DNA from 2 places in the Streptomyces azureus genome. Region 2 is predicted to be linked to the other one. Evidence: predicted binding sites of a transcription regulator. Region 2 holds the regulator's gene; the other holds the start of a gene.
The links. The regulator HspR, encoded in region 2, represses chaperone genes until heat shock. The targets are predictions, from matches to a motif close to TTGAGNNNNNNNNNCTCAA.
Positions count from the first base shown of each region.

Region 1: the regulator HspR is predicted to act here: its motif matches at 2,473-2,491, upstream of lon (endopeptidase La).

Region 1 covers NZ_DF968231.1:66,758-74,640, reverse strand. The annotation lists gene lon (endopeptidase La) at 1-2,450, opposite strand, end outside; gene AOQ53_RS09790 (GNAT family N-acetyltransferase) at 2,626-3,273, shown strand; gene AOQ53_RS09785 (rhomboid-like protein) at 3,286-4,113, opposite strand; gene AOQ53_RS09780 (spermidine synthase family protein) at 4,287-4,964, shown strand; gene AOQ53_RS09775 (response regulator transcription factor) at 5,089-5,829, shown strand; gene AOQ53_RS09770 (sensor histidine kinase) at 5,826-6,938, shown strand; gene AOQ53_RS09765 (multifunctional oxoglutarate decarboxylase/oxoglutarate dehydrogenase thiamine pyrophosphate-binding subunit/dihydrolipoyllysine-residue succinyltransferase subunit) at 7,220-7,883, shown strand, end outside.
Region 2 covers NZ_DF968187.1:67,790-75,672, reverse strand. The annotation lists gene AOQ53_RS01020 (helix-turn-helix domain-containing protein) at 116-1,060, shown strand; gene AOQ53_RS01015 (helix-turn-helix transcriptional regulator) at 1,078-2,067, shown strand; gene AOQ53_RS01010 (helix-turn-helix transcriptional regulator) at 2,030-3,073, opposite strand; gene AOQ53_RS01005 (sugar ABC transporter substrate-binding protein) at 3,456-4,565, opposite strand; gene AOQ53_RS01000 (heat shock protein transcriptional repressor HspR) at 4,835-5,287, opposite strand; gene dnaJ (molecular chaperone DnaJ) at 5,293-6,471, opposite strand; gene grpE (nucleotide exchange factor GrpE) at 6,508-7,167, opposite strand; gene dnaK (molecular chaperone DnaK) at 7,164-7,883, opposite strand, start outside.

The DNA.
Region 1 (7,883 bases), on a different contig from region 2:
GCGGCCACCGGAACCTCCGGCGCCGCGTCCGCGGTGGCGGGCGCGAGCGCCAGCTCCAGGACCTGGCGGACGTCGGTGACGGCGTGGACGTCGAGCTTGTCCAGCACCTCCGCCGGGACGTCGTCCAGGTCGGGCTCGTTGCGCTTGGGGATGATCACGGTGGTGACCCCGGCGCGGTGGGCCGCCAGCAGCTTCTGCTTCACACCGCCGATCGGCAGGACCCGGCCGGTCAGCGAGACCTCGCCGGTCATCGCCACGTCCGTGCGGACCAGACGGCCGGACAGGAGCGAGGCGAGGGCCGTGGTCATCGTGACGCCGGCGCTGGGGCCGTCCTTGGGGACCGCGCCCGCCGGGAAGTGGATGTGCACGCCCCGGTCCTTCAGATCACCCACCGGCAGTTCCAGCTCGGCACCGCGGGAGCGCAGGAAGCTCAGCGCGATCTGCGCGGACTCCTTCATCACGTCCCCCAGCTGACCGGTGAGAGTCAGCCCGGCCGCGCCCGTCTCCGGGTCGGCCAGCGACGCCTCGACGTACAGCACGTCACCGCCGGCGCCCGTCACCGCGAGTCCCGTCGCCACGCCCGGCACGGACGTCCGGCGCTCGGCCGGATCCTGGGCGGACTCGGGCACGTGGTGCGGCCGTCCGATCAGGTCGCGCAGGTCCTCGTCCCGGACGGTGAACGGCAGCTCCCGCTCACCCAGTTCGTGCTGGGCCGCGACCTTGCGCAGCAGCCGTGCGATCGACCGCTCCAGGTTGCGCACGCCCGCCTCGCGCGTGTACTCACCGGCGAGCTTGCGCAGCGCGCCCTCGTCGATGGCCACCTCGTCCTTGTCGAGCCCGGCCCGCTCCAGCTGGCGCGGCAGCAGGTGGTCACGCGCGATGACGACCTTCTCGTCCTCGGTGTAGCCGTCCAGGCGGACGATCTCCATCCGGTCGGCCAGGGCCTCCGGGATGGCCTCCAGGACGTTGGCGGTCGCGAGGAAGACCACGTCCGACAGGTCCAGCTCGACCTCCAGGTAGTGGTCCCGGAAGGTGTGGTTCTGCGCCGGGTCAAGCACTTCGAGCAGGGCGGCGGCCGGGTCGCCCCGGAAGTCCGAGCCCACCTTGTCGATCTCGTCGAGCAGCACGACCGGGTTCATCGACCCGGCCTCCTTGATGGCGCGGACGATCCGGCCGGGCAGGGCACCGACGTACGTACGCCGGTGACCGCGGATCTCGGCCTCGTCGCGGACGCCGCCGAGGGCGACGCGCACGAACTTCCGGCCCATCGCGTGGGCGACGGACTCACCGAGGCTGGTCTTGCCGACGCCGGGCGGCCCGACGAGCGCGAGCACGGCACCGCCGCGCCGCCCGCCGACCACGCCCAGCCCCCGGTCGGTACGCCGCTTGCGCACCGCCAGGTACTCGGTGATCCGCTCCTTCACGTCCTCCAGGCCGGAGTGCTCGGCGTCGAGGACGGCCTGGGCGCCCTGGATGTCGTACGCGTCCTCGGTGCGCTCGTTCCACGGCATCTCCAGGACCGTGTCGAGCCAGGTGCGGATCCACGAGCCCTCGGGCGACTGGTCGGAGGACCGCTCCAGCTTGTCGACCTCCTTGAGCGCGGCCTCGCGGACCTTCTCGGGCAGGTCGGCGGCCTCCACGCGGGTTCGGTAGTCGTCGGACTCCTCGCCCTCCTGCTCGCCGTTCAGCTCGCGCAGCTCCTTGCGGACCGCTTCCAGCTGACGCCGCAGCAGGAACTCGCGCTGCTGCTTGTCGACGCCTTCCTGGACGTCCTTGGCGATGGCCTCGGCCACGTCCTGCTCGGCGAGGTGGTCGCGCAGCTGCTGGGTCGCGAGCTTCAGCCGGGCCACCGGGTCGGCGGTCTCGAGCAGCTCGACCTTCTGATCGGTGGTCAGGAAGGGTGAGTAGCCGGAGTTGTCGGCGAGCGCCGAGACGTCGTCGATGGCCTGGACCCGGTCGACGACCTGCCAGGCACCGCGCTTGCGCAGCCAGGCGGTGGCGAGGGCCTTGTACTCCTTGACCAGCTCGGCGACGTGCCCGGGATAGAGGTCTCCCCTGTTCGAACGAAGTTGAGAACTTGGGGAAGGCTCCGGGACGGATTCGTCGACGCTGGTGCCCTCGACCCAGAGGGCCGCGCCGGGCCCCGTGGTCCCCGCACCGATCCTCACCCGCCCCCGGCCGCGGATCAGCGCGCCCGGATCGCCGTCGGCCAGCCGGCCCACCTGCTCGACGGTGCCGAGGACACCGGTGTTGGCGTACGTGCCGTCGATGCGTGGCACCAGCAGCACCCTGGGCTTTCCGGGCTGCGACCTGGCGGCGGCCTGAGCGGCCTCCACCGCCGCGCGCACCTCGGAGTCGCTCAGGTCCAGTGGGACCACCATCCCGGGCAGCACGACCTCGTCGTCGAGCGGCAGCACGGGCAGGGTGAGCGGTGTGCACGTCGAAGCCATGATCTCCCCTTCGGCAGTCAAGTTGAGCTATGCCGACTCAATGCACGGGAGCCCCCGGATGTTCCCCACCCGCCGTTCGCTGTGAGCGATCGATCGTGACACCAGGGACGATCGGGACCGTAGAGTCAGCGACGTAATAGCTCAATCCAGTGAATGCCTATTACCAGGGGGCGACGTGGACGGGACCGTGCAGGCGTGGGTGGACGGGTGGGTCGTGTCGCGCGGGGCGGCTCCGCCCGTGCCCGAGCCGTGGGGCTGCACGATCGACGTGGGGGCGAACGGGCACGTCACTCGGCATGTGTTCGGCGCGACCGGCGACGACCTCGACGAGGCGGCCGTTCGCAAGGTGGCCGGCGCGGTGACCGGGGCCGGGGTGTGGCTGAAGGCGTTCGGGGACCCGTCGGTGGTCGCCGGCTGGCTGGACGACACCTGGTGGATCGACCCCGAGCCCGGCTACCTGATGACGGTCCCGCTGACCCCGGCGGACGCTCCGGACGTGCCCGACGGCTACCGGCTGCGCAGCTGGTCGCGTGGCGGAGTGACGCGTGTGATGGTGGCCGCCCCGGACGGTTCGCTGGCGGCGCGCGGCCAGATCGCCCCGACCGGCACCACGGCCGTAGCCGACCAGATCGAGACGGCCCCCGAGCATCGCCGCAAGGGACTCGGCAGCCTCGTCATGCGGACATTGCAGATCACCGCCGTCCAGCAGGGCGCACGGACCGGTGTCCTCGCCGGTACGCCCGCGGGGCGAGGGCTCTACGAGGCGCTGGGCTGGGAGGTGGTGGCCCTGCTCACCAGCGCGAAGCACTGCCCGCGGACCTGAACGGCATCGGCTTCAGCTCCGGACCGGTCCGGGGGAACCGGCGCCCCTCGCCTGCCACCGCCGGACCACCGGCCAGGTCGCGACACCGATGGCCAGGGCGATCAGATGCCCCCAGTTGGTCATCGGGTCGGTGAAGGCGAGCAGGTCCTGGAGCAGCATCCCGCCGAAGCCGGCCAGCAGCGGCACGCGCAGCCAGGGCGGCAGCAGTCCGGCCAGGGCGCCGGTGCCGGCGGCGACGCCGAAGCTGACGCCGTAGTCGAGGCGGTGCAGCGAACTTCCGGGGAGCTGCCCCGCCAGCACCGCCAGCCCGACCGGGACCTCGGTCGCCAGCGTGGCGAGGACGTGCCCGAGCAGGAAGACACCGGCCGTGCGCAGGCCGCCGATCCGCCGTTCCAGTGCGGTCAGCACGAGCACGAACCCGATCGTGAACGGCGAGGCCACCCCGCCCGCGAGCCACAGTGCGCTGCCGACCAGCACCAGCTCCGGCGTCCGCACCAGGTGCGCCACATCCGTACTGGAACCCTGGAGCAGGGCGTGCACCAGGGCCGGGTCCGCGTACGCGGAGATCAGCGAGGTCAGGGAGAGGACGATCGCGTACCCGAAGGTGAAGGGCGTACCCGTGGGAGTCGGGAGCAGCCGCCAGAGCCGCGGCGTCCGGAGCCGGGACCGAGTCTTCTCCACCGAAATGGGCGCCGGCAGGCCCGGGCCCGCGGCCTCACACGGCCCTCGGCCGCCGGCCCGCTGCCGCGGCACCCCGTCCAGCAGCCCTGACCCGTCGGGTACGGGCGCGCCCGTCGGCGTCGGGGTGGCCGTCCCCTCGGCCGGCGCGGTGCGATCCACGGCGGGCGCTCCTTCCGTCACGCCCCACACTTCGCGCACCTTCGCTCCCTGTCTGTGACGGGCGCCACGCGAGAGCCGATTCACAGCAACCCGACAGCAGCCCACCGCGTCCCCCCGCCGGGACGCTCCGTAATGCTTGGCGCCGGACACCTCCCACCTGCCAGGATGCTCGGATGCCCACCTCGAACGACATCCCCCATGTGCTGGACCGTCGCGAGGGCCCGCACGGCGAGGTCGTGCTGCGACGGCACGACGACCGGCTGGAGATCATCGCGAACGGCTGTTTCCTGATGGACACCTCCGACGGCCGCTCGGAGCGGCGGCTGGTCGACGCGGCCCTGGACGCCCTGGCCGGCCGGGACCGCCCGGACGTGCTGATCGGCGGACTCGGCGTCGGTTTCTCCCTCGCCCACGCGGCGGCGGACCCGCGCTGGGGAGGGATCACGGTCGTGGAACGCGAGCACGCCATCGTCGAATGGCATCTCGACGGCCCGCTCTCCGCCTTCTCCGCCGAGGCCCTCGCCGATCCGCGCACGAGAATCGTCGAAGCCGATCTCGTGGCCTACGTCAATGAGACTTCCGCCACGTACGACGCCCTGTGCCTCGACATCGACAACGGACCCCGCTGGACCGTCACGGAGGGCAACGGGAATCTCTATGGAGAGGCCGGACTGGCAAGCTGCGCACGGGTGTTGAGGCCCGGCGGGGTGCTCGCCGTCTGGTCCGCCCAGCCCTCTCCGGAATTCGAAGAAACCCTGCGGAATGTCGGGTTCCAACAGGTGCGTACCGAAGAGATCCCGGTTGCCCGGGGCGTTCCGGACGTCGTGCACCTCGGCATCAGCCCTGGATAGCAAAGGTGTGCTGACTCCCCGTACGCTGCTCCCCTGACGCCGATCATTCAAGCGTCAATCGCAACCATGCGCAGACCGAGGGATCACCCCACTGATTCCGGAAAGCACACCCCAGGGGCGGGCGATGGAGCAGACACACACCTCCCACAACGGTTCGGCGACGGCTACCCCGGGCGCACAGCGCCGGGTTCTCGTCGTCGAGGACGACGCCACGATCGTGGACGCCATCGCGACCCGCCTGCGAGCCGAGGGATTCCTCGTGCAAACAGCCGGTGACGGTCCGGCCGCCGTCGACACGGCCGAGGCCTGGCAGCCCGACCTGCTGATCCTCGACATCATGCTGCCCGGCTTCGACGGTCTGGAGGTCTGCCGGCGCGTGCAGGCCGCCCGGCCGGTGCCGGTACTGATGCTCACCGCGCGCGACGACGAGACCGACATGCTGGTCGGGCTCGGCGTCGGTGCCGACGACTACATGACGAAGCCGTTCTCGATGCGGGAGTTGGCGGCACGCGTGCACGTGCTGCTGCGCCGCGTGGAGCGGGCCGCGCTGGCCGCCGCGACGCCGCGCAGCGGCATCCTGCGCCTCGGCGAACTGGAGATCGACCACGCGCAGCGCCGGGTCCGGGTGCGCAGTGAGGACGTTCACCTCACGCCCACCGAGTTCGATCTCCTCGTGTGCCTGGCGAACACCCCGCGCGCGGTGCTCTCGCGCGAGCAGCTGCTCGCCGAGGTCTGGGACTGGGCGGACGCCTCCGGCACCCGGACCGTCGACAGCCACATCAAGGCACTGCGCCGGAAGATCGGCGCCGAGCGGATCCGCACGGTGCACGGCGTGGGCTACGCCCTGGAGACCCCGACGCCATGAGCGGCGGGCCGGGAGCACGGAGAGGCCCCGGGGATCCGGAACCCTGGGGCGGGGTGAGCCCGTTCTCGATCAAGACCAAGCTGGGCGCGCTGGTCGTCATCTCGGTGCTGATCACCACAGGCCTGTCGGTGATCGCGGTGCACACGAAGACGGAGCTGCGCTTCATCACGGTCTTCTCGATGATCGCCACACTGCTCATTACGCAGTTCGTGGCCCATTCGCTCACCGCGCCGCTGGACGAGATGACCGCGGTGGCCCGTTCCATCTCGCAGGGCGACTACACCCGCCGGGTGCGGGAGAACCGCCGTGACGAGCTGGGCGATCTGGCGGTGACGATCAACGCCATGGCCGACGAGCTGGAGGCCCAGGACAGCCAGCGCAAGGAGTTGGTGGCGAACGTCTCGCACGAGCTGCGCACCCCCATCGCGGGCCTGCGCGCGGTGCTGGAGAACATCGTCGACGGCGTCACACAGGCCGACCCGGAGACGATGCGCACGGCCCTGAAGCAGACCGAGCGGCTCGGCCGGCTGGTGGAGACGCTGCTGGACCTGTCCCGCCTGGACAACGGCGTCGTACCGCTGAAACAGCGGCGGTTCGAGGTGTGGCCGTATCTGTCCGGCGTGCTCAAGGAGGCCAACATGGTCGCCTCCGTGCGCGCGGGCATCGCCACCGGCTCGGGCAGTCACACCCGTACGGACGTCCATCTGCACCTCGACGTCCACCCGCCGGAGTTGACCGCGCACGCCGACCCGGAGCGCATCCACCAGGTCGTGGCCAACCTCATCGACAACGCCGTCAAGCACAGCCCGCCGCACGGCCGTGTGACGGTCAAGGCGCGGCGCGGCTCGCTGCCGGAGTCGCTGGAGCTGGAGGTTCTGGACGAGGGCCCCGGCATTCCGAAGTCCGAGTGGCACCGCGTCTTCGAGCGGTTCAACCGCGGCAACGCCAAGCGGTCGCAGGGTCCGGGCAGCGACGGCGGCACAGGCCTCGGCCTGGCCATCGCCCGCTGGGCGGTGGATCTGCACGGCGGGCGCATCGGAGTGGCTGAATCCGAGCGAGGTTGCCGGATTCTTGTCACCCTTCCGGGACTTCCATCTTTGCCAAGTTGACGTAAAGTTCGAAGCGGAGCCACAAGATCCACGGGCGTCCGCGCTGACGGACACGTGTGATCAGGCACAGGCCCGCGCCATCGGCGCGTGAGGCCCGGCTGCGCCTTTCCCTCTTTAAGCGGAACCACGCTTGTTTCCCGCCATTTCAAGCCCCGAAACACGCTTTCAAATGTGACTTGCGCGACGTTGAACGGGCCCGACCTGACCTACCCGGTGCGGGAGGCGTAGCCTTGATTCCCGCTGTCCATCATCTTGTGAAGCGGAAGAGGGCGGTTGCCGCCGTGTCGCCACAGTCCCCCAGTAACTCGAGCATCTCGACCGACACCGACCAAGCGGGGAAGAACCCTGCCACGTCGTTCGGTGCCAACGAGTGGCTCGTCGACGAGATCTATCAGCAGTACCTCCAGGACCCGAATTCGGTAGACCGAGCCTGGTGGGACTTCTTCGCCGACTACAAGCCGGGGGCGGCTGCCGCCTCGGCTCCGGCGGGTACCGCGGCCGCGGGGGCCGCGGGGACCACCACCGCTCAGCCGGCGGCCCAGGCCGCCCCCGCCCAGGCCGCGGCCCCCGCCCCGGCGGCCCAGCAGCCCGCGGCCGCCGCGCCGGCTCCCGCTCCGGCGAAGCCCGCCGCGCAGGCCCCGGCTCAGGCTCCCGCTCCGGCGAAGGCCGCCCCGGCCGCCAAGCCGGCGGCCGCGAAGCCAAAGGCCGAACCCGCCGCCGAGGCCCCCTCGGGCCCCGAGCAGGTCGTGCTGCGCGGCCCCGCCGCCGCGGTCGCGAAGAACATGGACGCCTCCCTGGAGCTGCCCACGGCCACGTCCGTGCGCGCGGTCCCGGTGAAGCTGCTGTTCGACAACCGCATCGTCATCAACAACCACCTGAAGCGGGCGCGTGGCGGGAAGATCTCCTTCACGCACCTCATCGGCTACGCGATGGTCCAGGCCATCA
Region 2 (7,883 bases):
GCTCATTCGGGCACGTCATGGCCACACAATCGATGCATCATGTTCCTGCATGTTCAGGACCCTGGGGGGTGGAGATTTGACAACAGATCGCACAAAAGGGACACATCCCCATGCGATGACCGAGTGGTGCGAGGAGGGTGGACGCCTGTATGCCACCGCTCTGCGCACAGGACGCATCGCACGCGCGGACGTGGAGCCGGCCCCCTGCCTGATGGAGTTCGCCCTCCTCCATCCCGATCCGGACGATCCCGACTGGCTGCGCCCCGTAGCCCCGGTCGTCGCCCTTTCCCGGCAACTCAACCCCCTGGAACACGAGATCGCAGAGCGTAGGCGCCTGGCCGTCGACCTCGCGGAGACCTTTCAGCCGTTCATGGCCCTGGGCACCCAGATCGCAACGGTAAGTGACTCCATCACCGTTCTGGAAGGCGGTGAACGTATCAACGCCGCACTCAACATGGCCACGGCCCAGTGCCGGACCGAGGTCCTCACCCTCCAGCCGAGCGACCGCATGTCCGAACGCAGCCTCCTGAGAGGGCTGGAACGCGACAAGCCGCTCATCGAACGTGGTGTGCGGATTCGTACGGTGTACCAGCACACCGCCCGCTACAACCCCGAGCAACTGGCCTATGCGGCCAGGCTCTCCGACGGCAAGGCGGAGTACCGCACCATAGACGAGTTGGTGGAACGTTTGATCATCTGCGACCAAACCGTCGCCTTCATCCCCGCCCGGGACGACCAGCAGGTCGCCCTGGAACTGCGCCACCCCGGCCTCGTCCGCTATCTGATCAAGCTTTTCGAATACCTGTGGGACCGCGCGGTCCCGCTGAGCACCGGCACCCCGTACGAAGCGGCCACCGGCGGTATCACGGACGTCCAGCACTCCATAGCCAAGCTTCTGGTCGAGGGCCACGTCGACGAGGCCATCGCCCGCCGCCTCGGTATGAACGTACGCACCTGCCGTGCTCACATCGCCAAGCTGGCGTCGGCCCTGGGCAGTGGCAGCCGAGCCCAACTCGGATATCTCATAGCGCAGTCGGGGATCCTGCAGCAGGACATCTGAAGAGGAGGAAGTCCCGAGTGACGTCGGCGCCACATTCCACTCACAACACGGAAGAACTGTGCCGTGCCGGGACGGAGCTGTACGAACGAGCCCTGCGCGAAGGGCACGTACCCGCCGACGCGGCCGACGCCGCGCCCTGTCTGATGGACTTCGGCCTGCTGCACCCCGCCGTCGACGACCTGCACCGGCTCGAGCCTGTGGCGCCGGCCGTCGCCCTCCACCGTCTGCTGCGGACCTCCGGGGAACGGATCGCGCGTGAACGACGCCGGGAGGAACGGCTGGCTGAGACGTTCGAGCCGCTCATGGCCATCGAAGGGCATCGCGCCGCTACGGCCACCACACCGACGCTCACGCTCCTCAGCGGGAAGGAGCGGATCAACAAGGCCATCACCGAGACCATGGCGGACGCCTCCCGGGAGCTGCTCACCATCCAGCCCCACACCAAGCTCACCAGGCAACGGGTCGAGGCGGCCTACGCCGTCGCCACGGACCGCGACCAGGCTCTGCTGGACCGCGGCGGCCGCATCCGCACCTTGTACCAGCACACCCTCCGCCACTCCCCCTTGACCGTCGCGCACCATGAACGGCTGAGGGGTGACATCGAGGCGCGCGCGCTCGACGAGCTCACCGACCGGCTCATCATCGTCGACCGGATCGTCGCCTTCCTCCCCGCCGACGGCAACGGCGACCTCGCGCTGGAAATACGCCACCCGGCCATCGTCGGATACCTGTCCACCACCTTCGACCGCTTCTGGCGCCTCGCCACCCCGGTGTTCCCCGAAGCCGCCCCCCAGCCCTCCTGCAACGGCATCACCCCCCGCCAACGCGCCATAGCCGCCCTCCTCACCGAAGGCCACACCGACGCCGTCATCGCAGACCGTCTGGGCATGAACATCCGTACCGCCCGCGTCCACATCGCCAAGCTCGCGGCGACGCTGGGCAGTCAGAGCAGGGCACAACTGGGCTATCTCATCGGGCAGTCCGGGATTCTCGACCAGGAACGCTGAGGGTCGGGGAGACAGGCGGCCGCGGGGGACCGTCCAGGCCCACCTGGGCGATCCGCACACCCAGCTGCGTACGACTCGCCGCCCCCAGCGTCTCCGACAGCCGGGCGATGTGCGCCCGGCACGTCCGCACGCTTATCCCCAGCCGTTCCGCGATCACCGCGTCCTGGTGTCCCTCCGCCAGCAGCGCCGCGATGGACTGCTCGCGGTGGGAGATGCCCTCGATGCCGGTGTCTGGCAGCGGGGCGGTCAGCGGGATGGCGAGGCGCCAGAGCCGCTCGAAGACGGTGACCAGATACTCGATGAGCGCCGGGTGGCGCAGCTCCAGGGCCATCGTGCGGTCGGTGTTGGCGGGGATGAAGGCCACCGTCCGATCGAAGAGGATCAGCCGGTCGATCACCTCGTCCAGCGTGCGCGCCTCGACCGCGTCGCCCATCAGCTCCAGATAGTTCAGCAGCCCCTGCCCGTGCCGGGCGACATGCGTGTACAGGTCCCGCATCCGCACGCCACGGCCGCGCAGCGTCAGCGCCCGGTGCAGCCCCTCGGAGAGTTCCGCCTCGCGCCGGATGCCACCGGGCTGCACCGTGAGCACCTCGGTCGTGCACGCCTGGGTCGCCTCGTCCATCGCGGCCTGGATCCGGGCGAGGCCGTCCAGCACCCGGATCGCCGAGCCCTCGCTCGCCCACGGGGCCGGCTGCGGCTGACGCCCCAGCCCGGCGTACCACTCGAACGCCGCCACGGCCGAACCCACCCGCCGCTGACTCGCGCTGACCTCGTCGTACATCCCGCGCAGCAGCCGGGTCATGACCTCCTGCGGGGAGGTGGGCACCAGCCAGTCCATGTCGTCGGGGTCCGGGTGCAGCAGGGCGAGTTCCAGCAGACAGGGCACCGGATCCGCGTCCCGGCGCGGCACACGGCCCCGCCGTACGGCCCGGGAATACACGCGATCCCCGGCCTCGCACAGTCGGTCGGCACCGTGTGGATGCTCCTCCGCCCCGTGCCCGGCCATCGCCGATCCCACCCCCGGTTTCGCCGTCTTCCGCAGCGCAACTATGCGCGGACGGGACCTGGTCCGCAACACGGCTCCCCGCGCCGCCCTAGCCGGAAACCGCCGCCACACGCCGGTATGTCCGCGCCTCAGCTCGCACGTTGCAGCAAATGGCCGGGGCGTGACCGAATCCAGCCGGATGCCAGCCGGATCACTCCGGTGCCGGCCGGGCCCCTCCGGGGGTGAGGCGGAGAACTCCTAGTGCCCCGGCAGGCAACGTTTGCCCGTCAAGGAGCGGCGTCCGGTGCGTGCTCCCGGTGCGGCGAGGGGGCGTGCCGGGCGTCGCGACGGGGCGAACGTTGCCTGCCGGGGCACTAGGAGCGGAAGACGACGAGCGGCGTGACTACTTCAGCCCGATCGCCTCGCAAGCCGCCTTGTACTTCGCCGTGCAGATGTCCGAAAGCTTGTAGACGTCGTCGGCGACGACCGTGTCCTTGATGTTGGACTTCGTCAGGGCGACCACCGGCACGAGCTGGGCGGGGATGCCCTTGTGGGTGGGGCTGTCGACCCTGTCGCGGGTCAGCGCGGCGAACTGGATGTCGCGGCCCTGGACCTTGGCCACGGCCATCTCCGCGGCGTTCTCGGCCTCCTGCGGGTACGACTTGTACACGCTCATGTACTGCTCGCCGGCGATGATCCGCTGCACCGCCGGGAGCTCCGCGTCCTGGCCGGTGATCGGCGGCAGGTCGGTCACGCCCGCGGCCTCCAGCGCCTTGACGATGCCGCCGGCCATGCCGTCGTTGGCGGAGTACACCGCGTCGATGTTGTCCTTGCCGATCTTCTCGATCGCCTCGGCCATGTTGGCCTGCGCGTTCTCCGGCTTCCAGTCCTTGGTGTCGAAGGACCGGGCGATCGTCACCTTGCCGTTCAGCTCGGACATCGCACCGGCCTTGAACTGCTTGGCGTTCGGGTCCGTCGACGAGCCGTTCATCATGACGATCTTGTCGGAGAGGCTCGCGTTCTCGCCGATGGCCTCCAGCAGGGTGCGCCCCTGGACCTCGCCGACCAGTTCGTTGTCGAAGGAGATGTACGCGTCGATCGGGCCCTCGGCGAGCCGGTCGTAGGCGATGACCGGGATGCCGGCGTCCTTGGCCTTCTTCACTCCGTCGGCGATGGCGTGCGCGTCGACGGCGTCCAGCAGGATCACGTCGACCCGGTCGTCGATCATCTGCTGCAACTGGTCGGCCTGCTTGTCGGCGCTCGCCTCGGCGTTGGCGTACTCGACGCGGCCCCGGTCGTTGGTGAGGGACTCGACCTTCGTCTTGATGATGGGGTAGTCGAAGTTCTCGTACCGCGTGTTCGCCTTCTCCGGGAGCAGCAGGCCCACCGTGATGTCGTTGCCCTTCGTCGGGCTCGCGTCGTCACTGCTCCCGGTCGCGTTGAGCACGCCGCAGCCGGCGAGCGTGGCGGACATCGTGGCCGCGGCCACGGATATGGAGATACGACGACGCATGCGGGAGCTCACTTCGCGTGTGATTCGGACGTGGGCACACTTTTGGCCCATGTGACTGAAAAGCCAACGCGGACGCGCCCCCAGCGTCAAGCGGAACCACTTAACGAGATGACAACACCACGCTCCGCAGCAGTTGTGAAGACCCTGCGGAATCACTTCCAAGTGACTTGCACCATCCAGTCATCCACAGAAGGCCCAGCGAAAACGCCCCAAGACATACGAAAGGGGCCGGGAGTCTCCTCCCGGCCCCTTTCGCAGGCGTACGCGCGTCAGTCCGACTGCTGCTGCCGCTTCGGCCGCCACACCACCAGCGCGCTGGTCTGCTGGACCTCCTGGTACGGCACCAGGTCACGGCGGTACGACGCGTGCACCGCCGCCTCGCGCTGGCGCATGGCCGCCGCCGCGCCGTCCAGCGCGTCCTCCAGCTCGGCCACCCGGGCCTGGAGCGCGGCGACCTGGTTCTCCAGTTCGATGATGCGCTTGATGCCCGCCAGGTTGATGCCCTCGTCCTGCGACAACTGCTGCACCTGACGGAGCTGTTCGATGTCGCGGGCCGAGTAGCGCCGGCCCCGCCCGGCGGTGCGGTCGGGGGACACCAGGCCCAGACGGTCGTACTGGCGCAGGGTCTGCGGATGCAGGCCGGACAGCTGGGCCGCCACCGAGATGACGTAGACCGGGGTCTCCTCGGTCAGTTCATACGGGTTGCGTCGACGACCGTCCATCTGACTCATGCTCCCTTCGCGGCCTGGAACAGCTCCGCCCGCGGATCCTCACCCGCGGTCGCCTCGCGATACGCCTCGAGCGCGTCACGAGCCTTCCCCGTCAGGTCCTTCGGGACACTCACCTCGACGGTGACCAGAAGGTCGCCGCGGGTGCCGTCCTTGCGGACCGCGCCCTTGCCCCGGGCGCGCATGGTGCGGCCGTTGGGCGTGCCCGGCGGCAGCTTCAGCGTGACGGGCGGGCCGCCCAGCGTCGGCACCCGGACCTCGCCGCCGAGGGCCGCCTCGGCGAAGGTCACCGGGACACTGACGGTGAGGTTGTCGTCCTTGCGGCCGAAGACCGGGTGGGAGTCGACGTGCACCACCACGTAGAGATCGCCCGCCGGGCCGCCGCGCTCGCCCGGTGCTCCCTTGCCGCGCAGCCGGATCCGCTGGCCGTCGCTGACGCCCGCGGGGATGCGCACCTGCATGGTCCGCGAGGACTTGGCCCGGCCGCTGCCCTTGCAGACCTCGCAGGCGTTCTCCGCGATCAGGCCGCGGCCCTTGCAGTCCGGGCAGGGGTCGGTGAGGGAGAAGCCACCGCCGCTGCCCCGGGCGACCTGCCCGGTGCCGACGCAGGTCGGGCACACCCGCGGTGTGCCGTTCTTGTCGCCGGTGCCCGAACAGGCCTTGCAGGGCGACTGCGAGGACATCCGCAGCGGGACGGTCGCGCCCTCGATCGCCTCCGTGAAGCTCAGCGTGACCTCGGACTCGATGTCCTGGCCGCGCCGCGGATGCGTGCGCGTCCCCGCGCCCGCGCCGCCACGGTTGAACAGGCCCCCGAAGACGTCACCGAGTCCACCGCCGAAACCGCCGGCTCCCTGGCCGCCCGGGGCGCCTCCGAAGAGGTCGCCCAGGTCGAAGTTGAAGGAGCCGCCGCCCGCGCCGGGCCCGGGGCGGAAGCCGCCGTTGCCGAAGAGGGCGCGTGCCTCGTCGTACTCCTTGCGCTTCTTGGGGTCGCCGAGGATGTCATTGGCCTCGGAGATCTCCTTGAAGCGCTCCTCCGCCTTGACGTTGCCCTTGTTGGCGTCCGGGTGGTACTCGCGGGCGAGCTTCCGGTACGCCTTCTTGATCTCGGCCTCGGTGGCGTCCTTGGGGACGCCGAGGACCTTGTAGTAGTCCTTCTCGATGAAGTCCTTGGTGCTCATCCTCGACGCCCCTCCTTCCCTTCGTCCGCTATGACGTCAGCCCTCTTCCGGGCCACCGCTCTCCTTGTCGTCGGCTTCGGCGGTCTCGTCCGCCTTGACCGTCTGCGCCCCCGGCTGGGGCTCGGCCACCGCCACCCGCGCGGGGCGGATGGTGCGCTCGCCGATCCGGTACCCGGGCTGCAGAATCGCCACGCACGTCGTCTCGGTGACGTCCGGTGCGTAGCTGTGCATCAGGGCTTCGTGGATCGTCGGGTCGAAGGGCTCGCCCTCCTTGCCGAACTGCTGGAGGCCCATCTTGGCCGCCGTGCTCTCCAGCGACTCGGCGACGGACTTGAAGCCGCCGACCAGTTCGCCGTGTTCACGCGCGCGGCCGATGTCGTCGAGCACGGGCAGGAGCTCGGTCAGGAGGTTCGCGATGGCGATCTCCTTGACCGCGATCCGGTCACGCTCGACCCGGCGGCGGTAGTTCTGGAACTCGGCCTGGAGGCGCTGGAGGTCCGCCGTGCGCTCGCTCAGCGCCGTGCGTGCCTGGTCCAGCTGGGCCACCAGAGCCACGTCCTGGCCCGTGTCCCCGGCCGGGGCCGCCCCCTCCTCCGTCGAGGGGGAGTCGGCGGCCTTCGGCTCGGCGTCGTCGGAGGTGGCGCCGGAAGGGACGTCGGGCTGCTGCTCGTCGAAGCCCGGGGTCTCCTCCGTCACGCGGCACCGTCCTTCCGCTCGTCGTCCACGATCTCGGCGTCGACCACGTCGTCGTCGGCCTTGGCGTCACCGGCACCGGCACCCGCGCCGGCTCCGGCGGAGGGGCCGTCGGCGGCCTGCGCGGCGCCCGCGTCGGCGTACATGGCCTGGCCGAGCTTCTGCGAGACGGCCGCGACCTTCTCCGTGGCGGTGCGGATCTCGGCCGTGTCCTCGCCCTTGAGCTTCTCCTTCAGCTCACCGACGGCTTCCTCGACCTCGGTCTTGATCTCGCCGGGGACCTTGTCCTCGTTGTCCTTGAGGAACTTCTCGGTCTGGTAGACGAGCTGCTCGCCCTGGTTGCGGGCCTCGGCGGCCTCGCGGCGCTTGTGGTCCTCCTCCGCGTACTGCTCGGCCTCCTGGCGCATGCGGTCGACCTCGTCCTTCGGCAGCGAGGAGCCGCCGGTGACGGTCATCTTCTGCTCCTTGCCCGTGCCCAGGTCCTTCGCGGTCACGTGCATGATGCCGTTGGCGTCGATGTCGAAGGAGACCTCGATCTGCGGGACGCCGCGCGGCGCCGGGGGCAGACCGGTCAGCTCGAACATCCCGAGCTTCTTGTTGTACGCCGCGATCTCGCGCTCGCCCTGGTAGACCTGGATCTGCACGGAGGGCTGGTTGTCCTCGGCCGTCGTGAAGATCTCGGACCGCTTGGTCGGGATCGTGGTGTTGCGCTCGATGAG